Regions from separate parts of the Parendozoicomonas sp. 2304DJ65-17 genome, predicted to be linked through region 1. Evidence: predicted binding sites of a transcription regulator. Region 1 holds the regulator's gene; each other region holds the start of a gene.
What was found. The regulator LexA, encoded in region 1, represses DNA repair genes until DNA is damaged. The targets are predictions, from matches to a motif close to TACTGTNTANNTANACAGTA.
Positions count from the first base shown of each region.

Region 2: a site for LexA is predicted at 2,012-2,031, ahead of recN (DNA repair protein RecN). Genes of this name have one in related genera too.
Region 3: a site for LexA is predicted at 2,670-2,689, ahead of recA (recombinase RecA). Genes of this name have one in related genera too.

Region 1 covers NZ_JBYVJV010000003.1:131,942-137,048, reverse strand. Annotated here, with positions in the region: gene nagZ (beta-N-acetylhexosaminidase) at 1-721, opposite strand, end outside; gene ACY2RR_RS10050 (L,D-transpeptidase family protein) at 770-1,243, opposite strand; gene ACY2RR_RS10045 (TetR/AcrR family transcriptional regulator) at 1,244-1,891, opposite strand; gene lexA (transcriptional repressor LexA) at 2,067-2,690, shown strand; gene ACY2RR_RS10035 (SulA-like leucine-rich domain-containing protein) at 2,719-3,159, shown strand; gene ACY2RR_RS10030 (hypothetical protein) at 3,174-3,638, opposite strand; gene topA (type I DNA topoisomerase) at 3,764-5,107, opposite strand, start outside.
Region 2 covers NZ_JBYVJV010000002.1:395,468-400,574, forward strand. Annotated here, with positions in the region: gene ACY2RR_RS06745 (hypothetical protein) at 1-223, opposite strand, end outside; gene recN (DNA repair protein RecN) at 306-1,991, opposite strand; gene grpE (nucleotide exchange factor GrpE) at 2,195-2,800, shown strand; gene ACY2RR_RS06760 (hypothetical protein) at 2,855-4,000, opposite strand; gene ACY2RR_RS06765 (tetratricopeptide repeat protein) at 4,003-4,503, opposite strand; gene dnaK (molecular chaperone DnaK) at 4,927-5,107, shown strand, end outside.
Region 3 covers NZ_JBYVJV010000008.1:73,148-78,254, reverse strand. Annotated here, with positions in the region: gene ACY2RR_RS18335 (2-dehydropantoate 2-reductase) at 1-146, shown strand, start outside; gene ACY2RR_RS18330 (hypothetical protein) at 118-858, opposite strand; gene recX (recombination regulator RecX) at 1,022-1,444, opposite strand; gene recA (recombinase RecA) at 1,482-2,531, opposite strand; gene ACY2RR_RS18315 (CinA family protein) at 2,758-3,261, opposite strand; gene ACY2RR_RS18310 (2'-5' RNA ligase family protein) at 3,324-3,884, opposite strand; gene ACY2RR_RS18305 (protein kinase family protein) at 4,238-5,107, shown strand, end outside.

The DNA.
Region 1 (5,107 bases):
AAACTTTCTGCAACCAGTATTCAGAAAAACCTGCAGCCTGATCATCAACAGTGGAAAAGCACACATGTGCTGGCATCACTGCATCCAGCCCTTTTGGAACCAACTTACGGTAAGGCAAAAGATCTTCTTCAATCTCAGCAAATGATCGGCAATCAACGGGAAGTGCAATATGAGAATCAACACCGATCCCACCATGGCCAGGGAAATGTTTGCCTACAGCAGCCATTCCTGCTTCATGCAGCCCAGAGATAAAAGCAGCCGCCAGCTTGGAAACAATCTCAGGATCTGCAGAAAAACCACGATCACCAATGACCCGGCTGATGCCTCGATCAAGGTCCAACACAGGAGAGAGGCCAAGATCTATTCCAGAAGCACGAAGCTCACTGGCCAACAGCCATCCTGTTTCATGGGCAAGAGAGATAGCCTGGTCAGAATCTTTTCTCCATTGTTTACCGATCACTCCCATCGCAGGAACCTGGGTAAACCCATCAGTACGAAAACGCTGAACCCTACCGCCTTCCTGGTCTGTCATTACCAGAATGTCTGAATTTATCGAACGTATTTCTTCAATAAGATCAATAATTTGATTCCTGCGTTGAAAGTTTCGGGCAAAGAGGATAACCCCAACTATGGCGGGGTGAGTTAAAAGATGTCTTTCCCTGTCCGTCAGCTTTTGACCTTCCAGATCAAATACCAGCATCCCTTCAAGACAATCAGACATGTAAGACCTCTGCACAGACATTGGATAGGAGTTCAGGTTTATCGCATTCTACTGGTGGATGTTGACAATCATCCCGGGGCAGGTCAATGGATACAGCTCAAGAAGATCATCACAATTCATGCGAATGCAGCCGTGGGAAAGAGGAACTCCCATCGGCTCGGAATCAGGTGTTCCATGGATATAGATATACCGGCGCTGGGTATCGACATCACCCAGACGATTAAATCCGGGTTCTTTGCCGCAAAGCCAGAGAATCCGACCCAGCACCCAGTCCCTGCCCGGCTGTTCGCTGTGAAGTTCGGGGGTCCATATTTCTCCGGTAAAACGACGCCCTTTCAGAACCGCATGCGAAGGCAGATCATCACCAATTCTTGCCCGGATATAATGCTTGCCCAAAGGAGTTTGCAGACTGCCACTTAACTGCCCTGCCCCATTTCGACCGGTAGACACAGACCATTGCCGAACAACTTCATCCGTTTTGAAAGTCAGTAGTTGTTTGCCAATATCGACTGTGATCGACATTTACTTCTCCAGTTCAGCGGGTTGCGGAGCACGCATCCCGGATACCAGGAATGGAGCTAAACGCTTCAGGGTATCTTCAATAGTGGCTGTTGTACCATTTTCAGCTTCACTGATGGCATTGAGGGTGTCGAAGTCCGACATGGTGAAAATAACAGAACCCATCATAAAGTTAATACGCCAGTACAGTTCATTTTCTGGCAGGTCTGGTGCAACCTTAACCAGCAGGCGGAAATAACGGGTAAACACGTGACCGTAAATAGCCTGAAGATGTTTGCGCAAATGCCCCTGTGCCTGAGCATAGGCTAAAGCCAGCAGCCTCATAAAGACTTTCAGGTCATTCTGCCCTCTGGGTTTTACCCGCAGAACCTCGGTAAAGAGCATACTGATAAGCTCTTCCAGACCGGGCTCCTCACCTGCACTCTCAATTTGATCCAGGCGTTTCCCCAACCCTTCAGCAAATGGATCAAGAAAACGGGTGAAGACAGCTTGAATAAGTACGTTTTTCGAGCCAAAGTGGTAGTTCACTGCTGCCAGATTCACTTTTGCACGACTCGTGATGGTTCGAAGAGATGTTTCTGAAAACCCCTTTTCGGCAAACAGAGACTCTGCTGCATCCAGAATCCGTTCTACTGTGTCTGCTTGTGCCATTGGTTGAAACCCCACTCGAACAAAACAAATGTTTTAAACACATGTTTTATTCAAACACCGTTCCTGTCAAGCACAACCCGTTTATTCCTGCCTAATTTCATACACGGTTTGTTGCAGAAACAAAAAAGCTGTATATAATCACAGGTACTGTATAAAAACACAGATTGATAAAATTATGATCAAGTTGACCAAAAGACAATCCGAGATTCTGGATGTCATCAAGAGTCACATTGATGAAACAGGCTTTCCTCCCACCCGTGCGGAAATTGCCCGTCAATTGGGTTTCCGGTCTGCCAATGCGGCAGAAGATCATTTAAAAGCCCTTGCCCGCAAAGGCGCTATTGAAATTATTCCCGGAACATCCCGCGGCATTCGCATTCCAGCTGACGCTGCCAATGAGTCGCAGGAACAACCTGCGGAATCCGGCCTTCCAATCGTCGGACAAGTTGCCGCAGGTTCACCCATCCTTGCTCAGGAACATATCGAAAACCACTGCACCCTCTCCCCCGATTTCTTCCACCCAAAGGCTGATTATCTGCTCAGAGTAAAAGGCATGAGCATGAAAGATATTGGCATTATGGATGGTGATCTGCTGGCCGTGCACAAGACCACAGACATTCATAATGGCCAGATTGTTGTTGCCCGCCTGGGAGAAGAAGTGACAGTCAAACGTTTTGAGCGCAAGAAAAACATTGTCTGGCTCCACCCGGAAAACAGCGACTTTGAACCTATCAAAGTTGATCTGTCTCATGAGCATCTGGAAATTGAAGGCTTGAGCGTCGGCGTCATTCGTCACTGACACCAACCCAGCACGGCAGGATTACACCATGCAGACTCAAAATACTCTTTTTGAAAACTGGTCCAATACCACAGAACAATCTTCCTCAACTGCTATGGAAGAGCGTATCAGTGAAGTTATCCTTCCGTCACTGGGATTTAGCATGGCGGCACTGGTTGCGCCCATGCTGACACAGTTAAGCAGAAGTCATGACCATCGCTGGCTCACTCTGGTTTGTACGAACCTGCAAGCCAAGGACATAGCCCAATGGCTGAAAACTACCGGAGTTGTTATTAATAACCTTCTTTTGCTCACCGCAGATAATAATGAAGGCTGCCTGAAACTCAGCAACAAAGTCCTTGCTGCAGGTAACAGCCACACAGTTATCAGCTGGACTCACGGTATTGATCAAGATGCCATGGCACAACTTGAGCAGTCAGCCTCTGCCGGGGATTGTGCCGGTATTATTATCAGACAACGCAAAGGTTAAAACTAAAGGAGTTATTACCACTCCTGCAGCTGCCCTCGTACATCCTGCACCAATTGGCGTACAGAATTGATAGTCTCAGCTTCATTCCCACGAGAACCAGCTCCGGAAGAGCTGGCAATCACATTAACAGCCTGTGCTTCAGGCAATTCTACCGTTAACTGAGCCAGTTTGAAGTCCTCAAAAACAGGGCCCAGCCACCCATGCTCAACAAGGTTTCTTATCTGCTGAATACCGCCGGAAAGAACATTGCGCTCTCTCAATAAGCGTTCTGCTTCAGCAAGCTCCACAGGTTTACCGACCTGCACTAAGCTGGCTTCCAGGATTTCTCCTGCAAGACCACTCACCACACCATGAATATGAAAAAGAAAAGCCTGTCGAAAACTCTCCCGACTGATTCCCTGCTCGGATTTCATGGCATTCAGCGCTGATTGCGCCATCACCAGTTTGCTATTAGTAAAACTCTGCAACTTCTCGTTCATGCCATACCCCTCTCCAAGTGCATGCAGAGTATCGTTATCAGGTACAAATTTCAGCCTTTATAACGATACAAAAAAAGATGGCCATGCAGAAATGCATGGCCATCTTTTCAATCAAGAGAGATCAGTTATTTCTTCTTACGCTTATCCCTGATATCCCACTTTCCATCAACGTAAAAGGCTTGCCAGCCGCTGGCCTTACCATCCACCTCAGTCATAACGTACTGCTGCTTGGTTTTACGGCTGTAGCGCACCATTGTTGGGTTACCATCAGGATCTGCAACAGGTGCAGACATCAGGAAGTGATACTTCTTATCGATAGCATCCTTGTGGGGCAGAAGCTCCTTAATCAGTGGCGCTCGGGTTTCCCGGTTCTTCGGGAACTTACTGGCGGCCAGGAACAGTCCGGAAGCGCCATCACGGAGGATGTAATGATCCTCAACTTTCACGCACTGAAGTTCCGGCATAGGTACCGGATCCATCTTTGGTGGTGCAGCTTCACCACTCTTGAGCAGCTTGCGGGTGTTCTTACACTCTTCAGCAGTACAACCAAAGTACTTACCAAAGCGGCCAGATTTCAGCTGCATATCCGCGCCGCACTTGTCACATTCAATAACCGGGCCTTCATAGCCCTTAATCTTGAACTGACCTTTCTCAATCTCATATCCTGAACAATCAGGATTGTTACCACAAATATGGATCTTCCTCTGCTCATCCAGAAGATAATTTTCCATAGCTGTAGAACAGACCGGGCAACGGTGCATGGCGCGCAGCGCGTTTACTTCGGCGTTTTCATCATCCGCATTAATGGCTTCATCGCCATGAACAAGGTTCATAGTTTTCTTGCAACGTTCTTTGGGAGGCAACGCATAACCGGAACAACCCAGGAATACGCCTGTGCTTGCAGTACGGATCTGCATAGGACGCGCACAGTCAGTGCACTCAATATCTGTCATTACAGGCTCATTAGCCCGCATACCGCCTTCTTTCTGCTCAGCCTGTTCCAGCTTGCTACTGAAATTCTTATAAAAACCGTTTAACAGATTTTTCCAGTCAGATTCCCCATTCGCCACATGGTCGAGATCCTCTTCCATATTGGCGGTGAAGTTGTAGTCCAGAAGGTCATGGAAGTTTTCCACCAACCGGTCGGTAACAATATCCCCCATCTTTTCGGCATAGAATCGACGATTTTTCAGGGTGACATAACCCCGATCCTGAATGGTGGAGATAATGGAAGCATAAGTTGATGGACGACCAATCCCTTTCTTTTCAAGCTCACGCACAAGGGCAGCTTCGGAAAAACGAGCAGGAGGCTTGGTAAACAGCTGACGCGGGTCGAGCTTCTGCAGATCAAGAATATCGCCCTTTTTCATCTCCGGCAGAATCACATCTTCCGCTTTTCCGGACACTGGTGGCAATACCTTGGTAAAGCCATCAAACTTCAGCGTACGGCCACGGGTTTTCAACTCAAA
Region 2 (5,107 bases), on a different contig from region 1:
AAGCCTTGTCTGTGTCTTTATGAGAATCTTGCAGACGTCTTAATTTCAGAAATTCGGTTGAATCTGTCGGGCCATTGCCAGGGATGATTTCTGCCCATCGGGCAACTTCTTGGGATAAGGCCTCTTTAGCGGTTTCGAAATCGCCATTGGCGTAGGCAAGTAGCGATGCAGTCGCACAGGCTGCAAAGAAAGTGAGTGCTTTCTTGAGGTGTTTGTTTCCCATGGTCTCCCTCTTGTCTATCAAGTCGTGAACTGAGCTTGTTAGACAGAGGAGGGAAGGAAATTATGCTAACCAGAGTGTTAGTTCAGGCAACAGATTCTGCAGGAGTGGAGCGGGTAATCATCTCCTGGGCATGTGCAAGGGTCTGGTCTGTGATCTCTAGCCCTCCCAGCATGCGGGCTACTTCTTGAGTGCGGCTGTCATCTTTAAGAGTTGATATTCTGGTACTGGTGCTGTTTTTTCCCAGTTTCTTGCTGACATGCAGGTGAGTGTGGCCCTGTGATGCCACCTGTGGCTGGTGGGTCACACACATAACCTGGCCTTGTCCGCCAAGCTCTCGCAGCAAACGGCCGACAATTTCTGCTGTACCGCCGCCAATACCCACATCGACCTCATCGAATACCAGAGTAGAAATGCCGGAAGTGCGGGCGGTAATTACCTGTATAGCCAGGCTGACCCGGGACAGTTCACCACCAGAAGCAACTTTATCCAAAGGTTTTGGAGCTGAACCGGGGTTGGTGGTGACGAGAAAGCGAATATCTTCCATTCCCTGACTGCGAGGAGTTGTCTCTTGGGTATTGAGCTCGACTTCAAATTTACCCTTCGGCATACCCAGTTCGTGAATATGTTTGCTAACAGCTTTGTTGAGCTTTCCAGCGCCTTTGGTTCGTTTGTCCGTCAGTTTCTTCGCTGCAATGAAGTAATCCTGCTCCAGAGTTGAAAGTGTCTGTTCCATCTCTTCCAGCTTTTCATCGCTGCACTGCAGGCCTTCAAGCTCCTGTTGCAGTTCCGTATGGAAACTGTGCAGGGTATCGGGCTGCACATGATGTTTGCGCGCCAGGGTATAAGTCGCTGACAGTTGTTCAGTAATATCGGCCAGACGAGCAGGATCTGCCTCAAAGTTATCTACAAACCGATTCATCTCACCAATAGCTTCTTCCACCTGTATCTGTGCGGTGGAAAGCATTTCTATGGTGTCCTGTAGCGCCGGAATATCCAGCCCAAGATCAACCAGTAATTGCTGGCATAGAGTTAGGCTGTGAAGAACGTTACCACTGTCGTTTTCTGAGCACAGGTTTAAAACCTGCTGGCAGGTATGCAAACTGGTTTCAGCATTGGAGAGTTGCTTCTGCTCGCTTTCAAGTTCTTCAACTTCCCCTTCAGAAATAGAAAGGCGATCCAGCTCTTCAACCTGATATTGAAGTAGTTGAAGACGAGCGTTCTGCTCCTGCCCTCTGTTTTTCAATTCTTCGAGTAGGTTTTTCTGGTGTTTCCACTCTTGCCAGAGCTGAGAAGTCTTCGTGGCAAGTTCTGCACAGCCAGCGTATTCATCCAGAAGTTTTTGATGGGTAGCTGGGCGAAGCAAGGATTGCTGTTCATGCTGGGCGTGAATATCAACCAGCATTTCTCCAATCTGGCGTAAATCGGAAAGTGGGGAGGGTGTGCCGTTAATATAGCCTCGGCTACGACCTTCTTTGGTGATCACCCGTCGTAGAATGCATTCGTCATCAATATCCAGTTCTTTCTTTTGCAACCACTTGCTGGCTTCAGGAAGGTTGGATATATCAAAAGTTGCCCGAATATCTGCCCGCTCACAGCCTGGGCGAACGCAGTCATTACCTGCTCTGACTCCAATGGTTAGAGAAAGAGCATCCAGCATAATGGATTTGCCAGCGCCGGTTTCACCGGTAATAACGGTCATACCTTTGGGGATCTCAAGGTCGAGTTGATCCACAATGGCGTAATGGCTGATAGACAGATGGGTGAGCATGGGAGGAGTCCCGACTATGTACCTGTTTATTTATACAGTAATCGGCAAGGGCGGTGAGTTCAATCCCTTAATCTGAAAAATCCTTACAAATCCCCTTGAATGTTCCGGGGGAGTCCCCAATATATGCGCCATAGTTTTTTATGAACCGTTGCGCGATGCTGTTCCTTCACTAAGGAGCCCAGCTGCAGGATGGGAGTTGCAGGATGACTGAAGATCAAAATAAAGCCGGTGAGCAGGTTGAAGAAACCGTAGCTCCTGAAGCAGCAGAAGCAGTTGCAGAGGATGTAACTGTTGAAGAAGGCACTACTAGCGAAAATGCTGCCGCGGAAGAAGATTCCCTTGCTGCGCTGCAGAACGAGCTTGTTCGTGCTCAGGATGACCTGACCAAGGCTCAAGAGCAGGCTCTACGAGCTGTTGCCGAAGCCCAGAATGTTAAGCGTCGTGCCCAGCAGGATGTTGAGAAGGCTCACAAGTTTGCTCTGGATAAGTTTGTTGAATCCCTGCTTCCAGTCGTGGACAGCTTGGAAAATGGTCTGAAAAGTGTTGAGTCCAGCGATGGTTCCCATGATGCCATGCGTGAAGGTATGGAGCTCACTTTGAAGCTGTTTGTGGATACTCTGTCTAAGCATCAGGTTGAGCAATTAAACCCAGTTGGTGAGCCTCTGGACCCTAACTTCCATCAGGCAATTACCATGGTTCCAAACCCGGATATGGAGCCAAGCACTGTTATGGATGTTATTCAGAAGGGTTACACCCTGAACGGGCGTGTTGTTCGTCCGGCAATGGTTGTAGTTGCTAAAGCACCCTGATTGATTGCCTTTGAAGTTTGAAGAGCGGGAGTTTCGTACAGAAACTCCCGTTTTTTATCCGCTGGTGAAGCGGAAAGATGCAACATCGTAGGCGTCTTGTGCAGCCTGCGTTGTTGAGTTTTGCCCGTCTTCAAGTTGGGCGATAATCTCGTTCATCTCTTTTTCCTGCTCACGCATCAGGGCTTCAAATTCAGCCAGCCAGCGTGCGTCATCTTCTGCCGTAGACTCTGCTGGAATAGAGGCAGTATTTTGTGTGGCTTCCGTGGTGCCTTCGGTTGGAGAGTTTTCAGTAATATCTGTTGCCGGTACACCTTCATCTGTTGAGGGTGGAACTTCAGGCAGGGTGCCTGCTGAAGCTTCTTCACCGGCATCAATTTGTGCCTGAAGAAGCACAACATCTTTGAAGAATGCAATCTCCCCGTTTTTTTGCCAGACATTGCCCTCGTTGGAACTGTGCTTGGAAACGAGTTCTGTCATGGCCTGATAGGTGCTTTCATCAATACGGTCTTCGGCACGCATTTTGTGAAGAAGGTTTATTGTGTCTTTTTTTGGCTTGTCAGAAATCCGTTCAAAAGGGGAGTATTTACTGAACTCGTCAACGACTTCTCGCAATTCAGGAGATAGTGTTGGTGGTGGTGTGTCCACAAGGCCGTTGAGCTGAAGGTCGATAATGGCGACTTTCTGCATAGCTTTGTCGTATTCGGCGTTCATCTTCTTACCGTAACCAGCCGCACCGGCTATACCGAAACTGAAAACGTTAGCAAAGGCTAGTTTTACTTTGGCGCACTTACCCTGGTTTTGTGCTTCCTGCCGTTCTTTTCTCAGCTCTTCCAGCTCGGTTTTTCTTTCGTCCTGAATCTTTTTTACGTCAGCCTTTTTGGCTTCAGCGTTAGAGATTGCCAGCTCATCATTGGTCTGGCTGACTTCGGCATTAAGGCCGGCTAGAAGTGCTGATAATTCTGAAGGGTTAAGGGAGGACAGGTAAGCCGCGGCTTCAGGGTTTGGCTCAGGTATCCCAGCTGTTGGACTGGATTTTCTGGCGGCATCAGTCCCTTGCGTATGGCTGACAGAAAGATTATCCGATCCGGCCCGGTTAGTTCCGTCCGATCGTTGAACTTCATCTGTCTGTTGGACTGATCCCGGGCTTCCCGGTTGTATGCGTGGCTGGCCGCCTACGCCTCCATCAATGCCGCCTGCCATACTCAGCCCTCACTGCCTTTCTGCTTTTTCTTGCCGGAACCTTCCAGAATTCTGCTGGCCAAGCGCCACTCACGGGAAAATTCGTTCTTATCTGACGCCATTTTTTCTGCCACCTGCATGTAGATCTTGGCGTCTTTTTTGTTTTTGTTCTTAATCATGCACAGAGCCAGATTGAGTACAGGGCGTGGGTCGGTCATATCCATTTCCACGGCTTGTTCCAAGATCATCTGTGCCGCCTGATAGTTTTCGAGGCGATACTCACAGGCTCCCAAAGCCGCGAAATATTCAGGGTTGGTATGATCCTGAACGCAGAGGTAGCGCATTATGTTGCGCGCTTTCTCAAACTTCTCGCTCTCGTAGTTCTGGTGGCCCAAGCCATAAATGGCGTCCAGCAGCTTTGGATCCATTTTTTTCAGGCTGGCAATAGTGTGCCCCTGGAAAAGAATGCCTACGCCTTCTTTGGGAATGCCACTGGCTTTTAATACTTGCTTAAGAACACCCATATTGTGCTGCCTCAGCAGAAACCGGTCTCTGTGTGTGGGGTAACGGCATGTGTGGTGGAAGAGTTTAGGAAGGGAGGTGCTTAGGGGGGGGGGGGGCTGCAATTTCCTGTCGTTGCGCAGCGTTGGAGCTGCTGGCTGGAAGCCTGAAGATTTGTTTTCTGACACTCAGAAAAGACAGGATTTACCCATGATTGAAAAAAAATGAAAAAAAGTCACAGGCTTCCCCTTGAAAAGGTTTTAGGCCGTTCCCATATATCGAGCCAAGCAGTCAGTAAGGCGGATGGAAGGCAAAGCTACATTAGGGCTAAGCCTCACCCGAGCCGCTGCAAGGCTGACAAGGGCAATTTCTTTCTGAATTAGGGTTTATCCCGTTTTTTATGTTCAAGCCTTCGCCCGGGGCGAAGTGAACGGAGAGGGTTTTCGATGAGCAACAGCAAAATTATCGGTATCGACCTGGGTACCACCAACTCTTGCGTATCCGTACTGGATGGCGACAGTGTAAAGGTTATTGAGAACGCTGAAGGCGCTCGTACTACACCTTCCATCATTGCTTACACCGACGATGGTGAAATTCTGGTAGGTATGCCTGCTAAGCGTCAGGCGG
Region 3 (5,107 bases), on a different contig from region 1:
GGCATGATCTGCAGAAAAAGCGGATCACCGAAATTGATGACCTCAATGGCGAGATCATCAATCTGGGCCAAAAACATAATATCGCCACTCCGGCCAACGACCATATTTACCAGCAGATCAAACAGCGTGAGCAGCAATTTCAGTGATTGATATATTCTGGTCACCCAGTTCAATCTGGGTGTCATCACTGACAAAGAACTTGCCAAGATACTCGCCAATCTTCTGTTTCTGCTCCGTCGAGACATGACGATACGCGACGGAGGACGCTTTCTGTAACGTTGCACGGGCCGTGTGAATACTTTTCTCTGCAATACGACTGGCCATGGAGTCCAGATTCAGCATCGCCAGGGGCTGCTCCAGAACAGCATTCAGCCAGGCATCCAAAAGCCTGCCCAGATGGAGAGAAACCTCTTCCTGACCCAGCCCCTCCGCATCAAACTTGGTTCGCTCAATCATTTCCAGAATACCAACAGCATGCTCGTGCTCCATTGGAATAACCAGACAGGTTTGCCGTCCTTCCAGAGGATGGTCCAAAAGCCGGATAAAACCTTTCATATATTCAGCAGCCAGCAAATGATGTTCGAGTGTCATCTGTCGAATCACCCGTTTGAGAATGGCATTAGCAATTTTCAACACCGCCTTCTCAGTAACACTGGCAATGGTATAAATGGAACGCCCCAGTCCTGCGTATTCAAGAATATCCAGTACAACAATACTCAGAGATTCTTCAATGGCGAGAGTCATAACCGACAACAGGCGGCGGGAGTCAGCCCGGGCTTCTTCCTCAACCCGATACAGGTATTTCTGACAACGTGTTTCCAACTCCCTGGAGACAGGTATCACCAACATTACAGGCATGGCTTACCCTTTTTGTTTATTTTTCTTTTTACATTATCACTCTTCTTTGACCAAAAAAGAAAAGAAATGCAAAGGTGTGGCTTACGAAGAGTGCATAAAAAAGCGGAAGGTCAGGCACGACATTCCGCTTTGGGAGGGAGATAGCAATTTTTAAAGTGAGCTTTTACCAATCACTCTGAGAGCTTTCGAAAGCTGCGCGAATCGCATCCATATCAAAACCGCGATACTGCAAATAACGCATCTGTTTGTCACGATCCCGATTATCGATTGGCGCGCCATCACCAAACTTTCGTCTGCGACTCTCCTGAGCCAGCTCATACCAGTCAGTCTCTGACTCTTCCAAAGCCAGATGAATCACTTCGCTTTCAACGCCTTTCTGCTGCAACTCCTGACGAATGCGAACAGGACCATAGCCTTTACCAATGCGAGAGCGAATATAGCTTTCTACAAACCGTTCATCAGAGAGCAGATTATTTTCTTCGAGCTGATCCAGCACCCCCTCAAGATCTTCAGTACTTTCTGCGCGAGCCCGAAGCTTACCGGAGAGTTCCTTACGAGAGTGCTCGCGGCGCGACAGCAAATCCATGGCTGCGCGCCTCAGCAGTATTTGCTCTTCAGACATATCAGGCTGGAGTCAGTTCTTCTTTCTTCTTACCTTTATCGCCGGCTTTCTCTTCAGCAGGCTCAAGGTTCAGCAGCTGACGACGGATTTCACCTTCGATTTCCTGAGCGATAGCGGCATTATCCGTCAGGTACTGGGCAGCATTTGCCTTACCCTGACCAATCTTGCTGCCCTTGTAGGAATACCAGGCACCAGCCTTTTCAACCAATTTCAGCTTCACGCCCAAGTCAATGACTTCACCCATATGGTAAATGCCCTGACCATAGAGAATCTGAAATTCTGCCTGCTTAAAGGGAGGAGAAACCTTGTTCTTCACTACCTTCACCCGGGTTTCGTTACCGATGACTTCATCACCCTGCTTCACTGCACCGGTACGACGGATATCCAGACGTACAGAAGAGTAGAACTTCAGGGCATTACCACCGGTAGTGGTTTCAGGGTTGCCGAACATAACCCCGATCTTCATACGGATTTGGTTGATAAAGATCACCAGGCAGTTGGCCTGCTTGATAGAACCAGTCAGTTTACGCAGAGCCTGACTCATCAAACGTGCCTGCAGACCTACATGGGAATCACCCATATCGCCTTCAATCTCAGCCTTGGGAACAAGAGCGGCTACGGAGTCAACGATAATTACGTCAACGGCGTTAGAACGCACCAGCATATCGGTGATTTCCAGAGCCTGTTCACCGGTATCTGGCTGGGAAACATACAGATCATCAACATCAACACCGAGCTTGCCAGCATAATCAGGATCAAGAGCGTGTTCGGCATCAACAAAGGCACAGGTGTGACCGGTTTTCTGGGCTTCAGCGATAAGACTGAGGGTCATGGTTGTTTTACCAGAAGATTCTGGTCCGTAAATTTCAACAACACGACCTTTAGGCAATCCGCCAATACCCAGAGCGATATCCAGCTGCAGGGAACCGGTAGAAATAGCAGGAATCGCTTCCCGCTTTTGGTCACCCATGCGCATAACAGCGCCTTTACCAAACTGGCGCTCGATCTGGCCAAGCGCAGCACTCAGCGCTTTTTTCTTGTTGTCATCCATTCTCTCACCTCACTCGCAATTATCCCGGTTGCTTTCCGCTTATCGAACATCTTTGTCAGCCACGCTCTGAAAACGTCACTGACTTGAAAACTCACCTGAGAAGTTGTCGGTTTAAATACTGTATGAACAAACACAAAATACTGTATACATAAACAGTATTAAAACACATCTTTTGAAAAGCGCATAGTTTTATCCAATTTCCAGAAAAGGAAAGTGATTTGAATGGTTACTTATTGAGCTGACACTGTTTCATCAGGCCTTTAATCGCAGTATCAATGCTCTGGTTTCTTACTGCTTCACGGTCTCCGGAGAACAGAAATTTCTTTGCAACCGGCTCTAAACCCTTTCGTCCCCAGGCTATCCAGACAGTGCCTACAGGCTTTTCTTCAGAGCCACCATCCGGCCCGGCCACACCACTGACAGCCACAGACAATGTTCCGTCACTATGGCTCAATGCCCCACTGGCCATCGCCAGCACAACCTCTTCACTGACTGCTCCAGCCTGCTCAAACAGAGCATTTGGCACTCCTAGAAAACGATGCTTGGCTCTGTTGGTATAGGTGATAAAGCCACCTTCGCACCATAGGGAGCTGCCCGGAACATCGGTGAGGGTTTTCATAATACCGCCGCCGGTGCAGGACTCTGCAGTTATCACTTTCTGGCCTGATTTGAGAAAGACTTCCCCAGCCTGAACTGCCAGAGTTTGAAGAATTGTGTCTGTCACCATCATATTCCCATAAATTGGCGCTCAAAAGGCTAGCTGTTTCAGAATCAGTAACATTGCCCGTTCTCTTAAATCTCCGCAACCGGCAGAAGAGGAAACTGCTCAGCCGTTCTCCAGCAACCATTTTCTTTCAGGCACAGAGCCACCTCCCGAACATTCAGAGTCAAAGGTAAAGATTCCAACTGGGGAACAAGGTCACTGGTTATATCCCGAAGCTGCATAACATTGTCACCACGGGCAATAGTGACATGAAAGACAGGATCGCCCTGCCAAGGGTTTCGATAATGATGAAGGTCTGGAAATAACTGACAAATCGCACGAAATAAGCGAAGTAACTCATTGTGAGGTTCCACACCAAGGTAAAGCGCCCCCGGAAACCCACAAAGCCCATCAATCTCAAGCTGCATTGAAGGCCAGTTTGCCAGTAGTTCAATCAGCCCCTGTAAACGTTGAGGGTTTAATTGCTCCAAGGGCAGAAAAGGATAAAACAGGCTGATATGAGCCTCACTACCCTGCTGGGATCTTGGGTCGAAGATCTTGCGATAATGCCCAAAAATTTCATCCACTTCCGGCAGCAGGATAGACAGAGATGAGCAGTCCCCTTCGGCATAATATTTATTATTTGTCACTCAGAACCACAAAGGGGTAAACATCGGGTACCAAAGGGTAATGATTTCTCCTGAATGCAACAAGACCTGCAAAGATACAAGGAGTACACCACAATAATCGTTATACCAGCCCCGCTGTTTGCCAAAGTTATTTCATCTAACTGGATTGTTATTAATTAAATGCTTGCAAGCTGTTTTAGTACGCAGGTTTCTAGCCAGGGAAACTTGTCATGCAAACAGCAGCTACTGAAACTCATCACCCTCAGCATTCTTTGCAGCAGCACCTTGTTCAGCCCGATCCGCCACTTGCCTTTCATCGCTTTGGTAAATGGGGCGTACTCGCCTGTACTGGTGCCGCACTGGTAGGTGGAGTCATGACCATTGCGGATTCAGAGCACTGGAAGACATGGGCAACAGTAACAGGCTGCTCTGTTGCCGGCGGACTTTATTGCGGATATCAAGGCCTGGTGACTTATGTACGACTGTCGGAAATCAGAAATGTTGATGAGAAAGTCGCTACCAAAGGTGGTATATACAGAATCGTTGAGGCTTATCAGCAAGAAGTCGTCAAAGCTGAATCACGAAGAACCAATAGAACAGAGAAGATAACTCCTATAGCCAGAGGCTCTTTTGGTGATGTGTACAGGTTTACGCTTGACAGTGAAGGAAGCAAAGTGGCAATGAAACAGGTTCTTCCCTCAACGGACAACAACCTTGAATGGACAAACCCGGAAATATTTTATTTAGACCTGCTAAAAGGGCAAAACTTTGTAAATCTGTATGGGTGTCATAGCAACCCACACAGGACTCTTCTTGTTTTGGAATGCTGCTTGACTGACTTAGACGCTGCCCATAAGAGGGGGATGGCTGATATCGAGAAGATGAAGGCCGCAGCAGAATGCACTTCGGCTTTGGCTTTTGTACACGATTCTGGATTCCTTTTCCGTGATGTTTCCATGGGTAATTATCTGCTGAATACTCACAACAGGTGGGTTCTCTGCGATCCTGCATTTGTATGCCCTACTGATCAAAATGAAGCAAAGATATGTGGAACACCAGAGCATATAGCTCCAGAGGTCGTTGAAGGAACACCACACAGCATTGGCAGTGATAGCTGGGGGGCTGGCATTCTTATACATACACTTGGTGGGGCTATAACGGATGATAAACAGTGCTATATCAATGTAACCACTGACATGGAAATTGTTAGAAATTTTGAGTCCGTTGGGCAGATGCATAGAAAA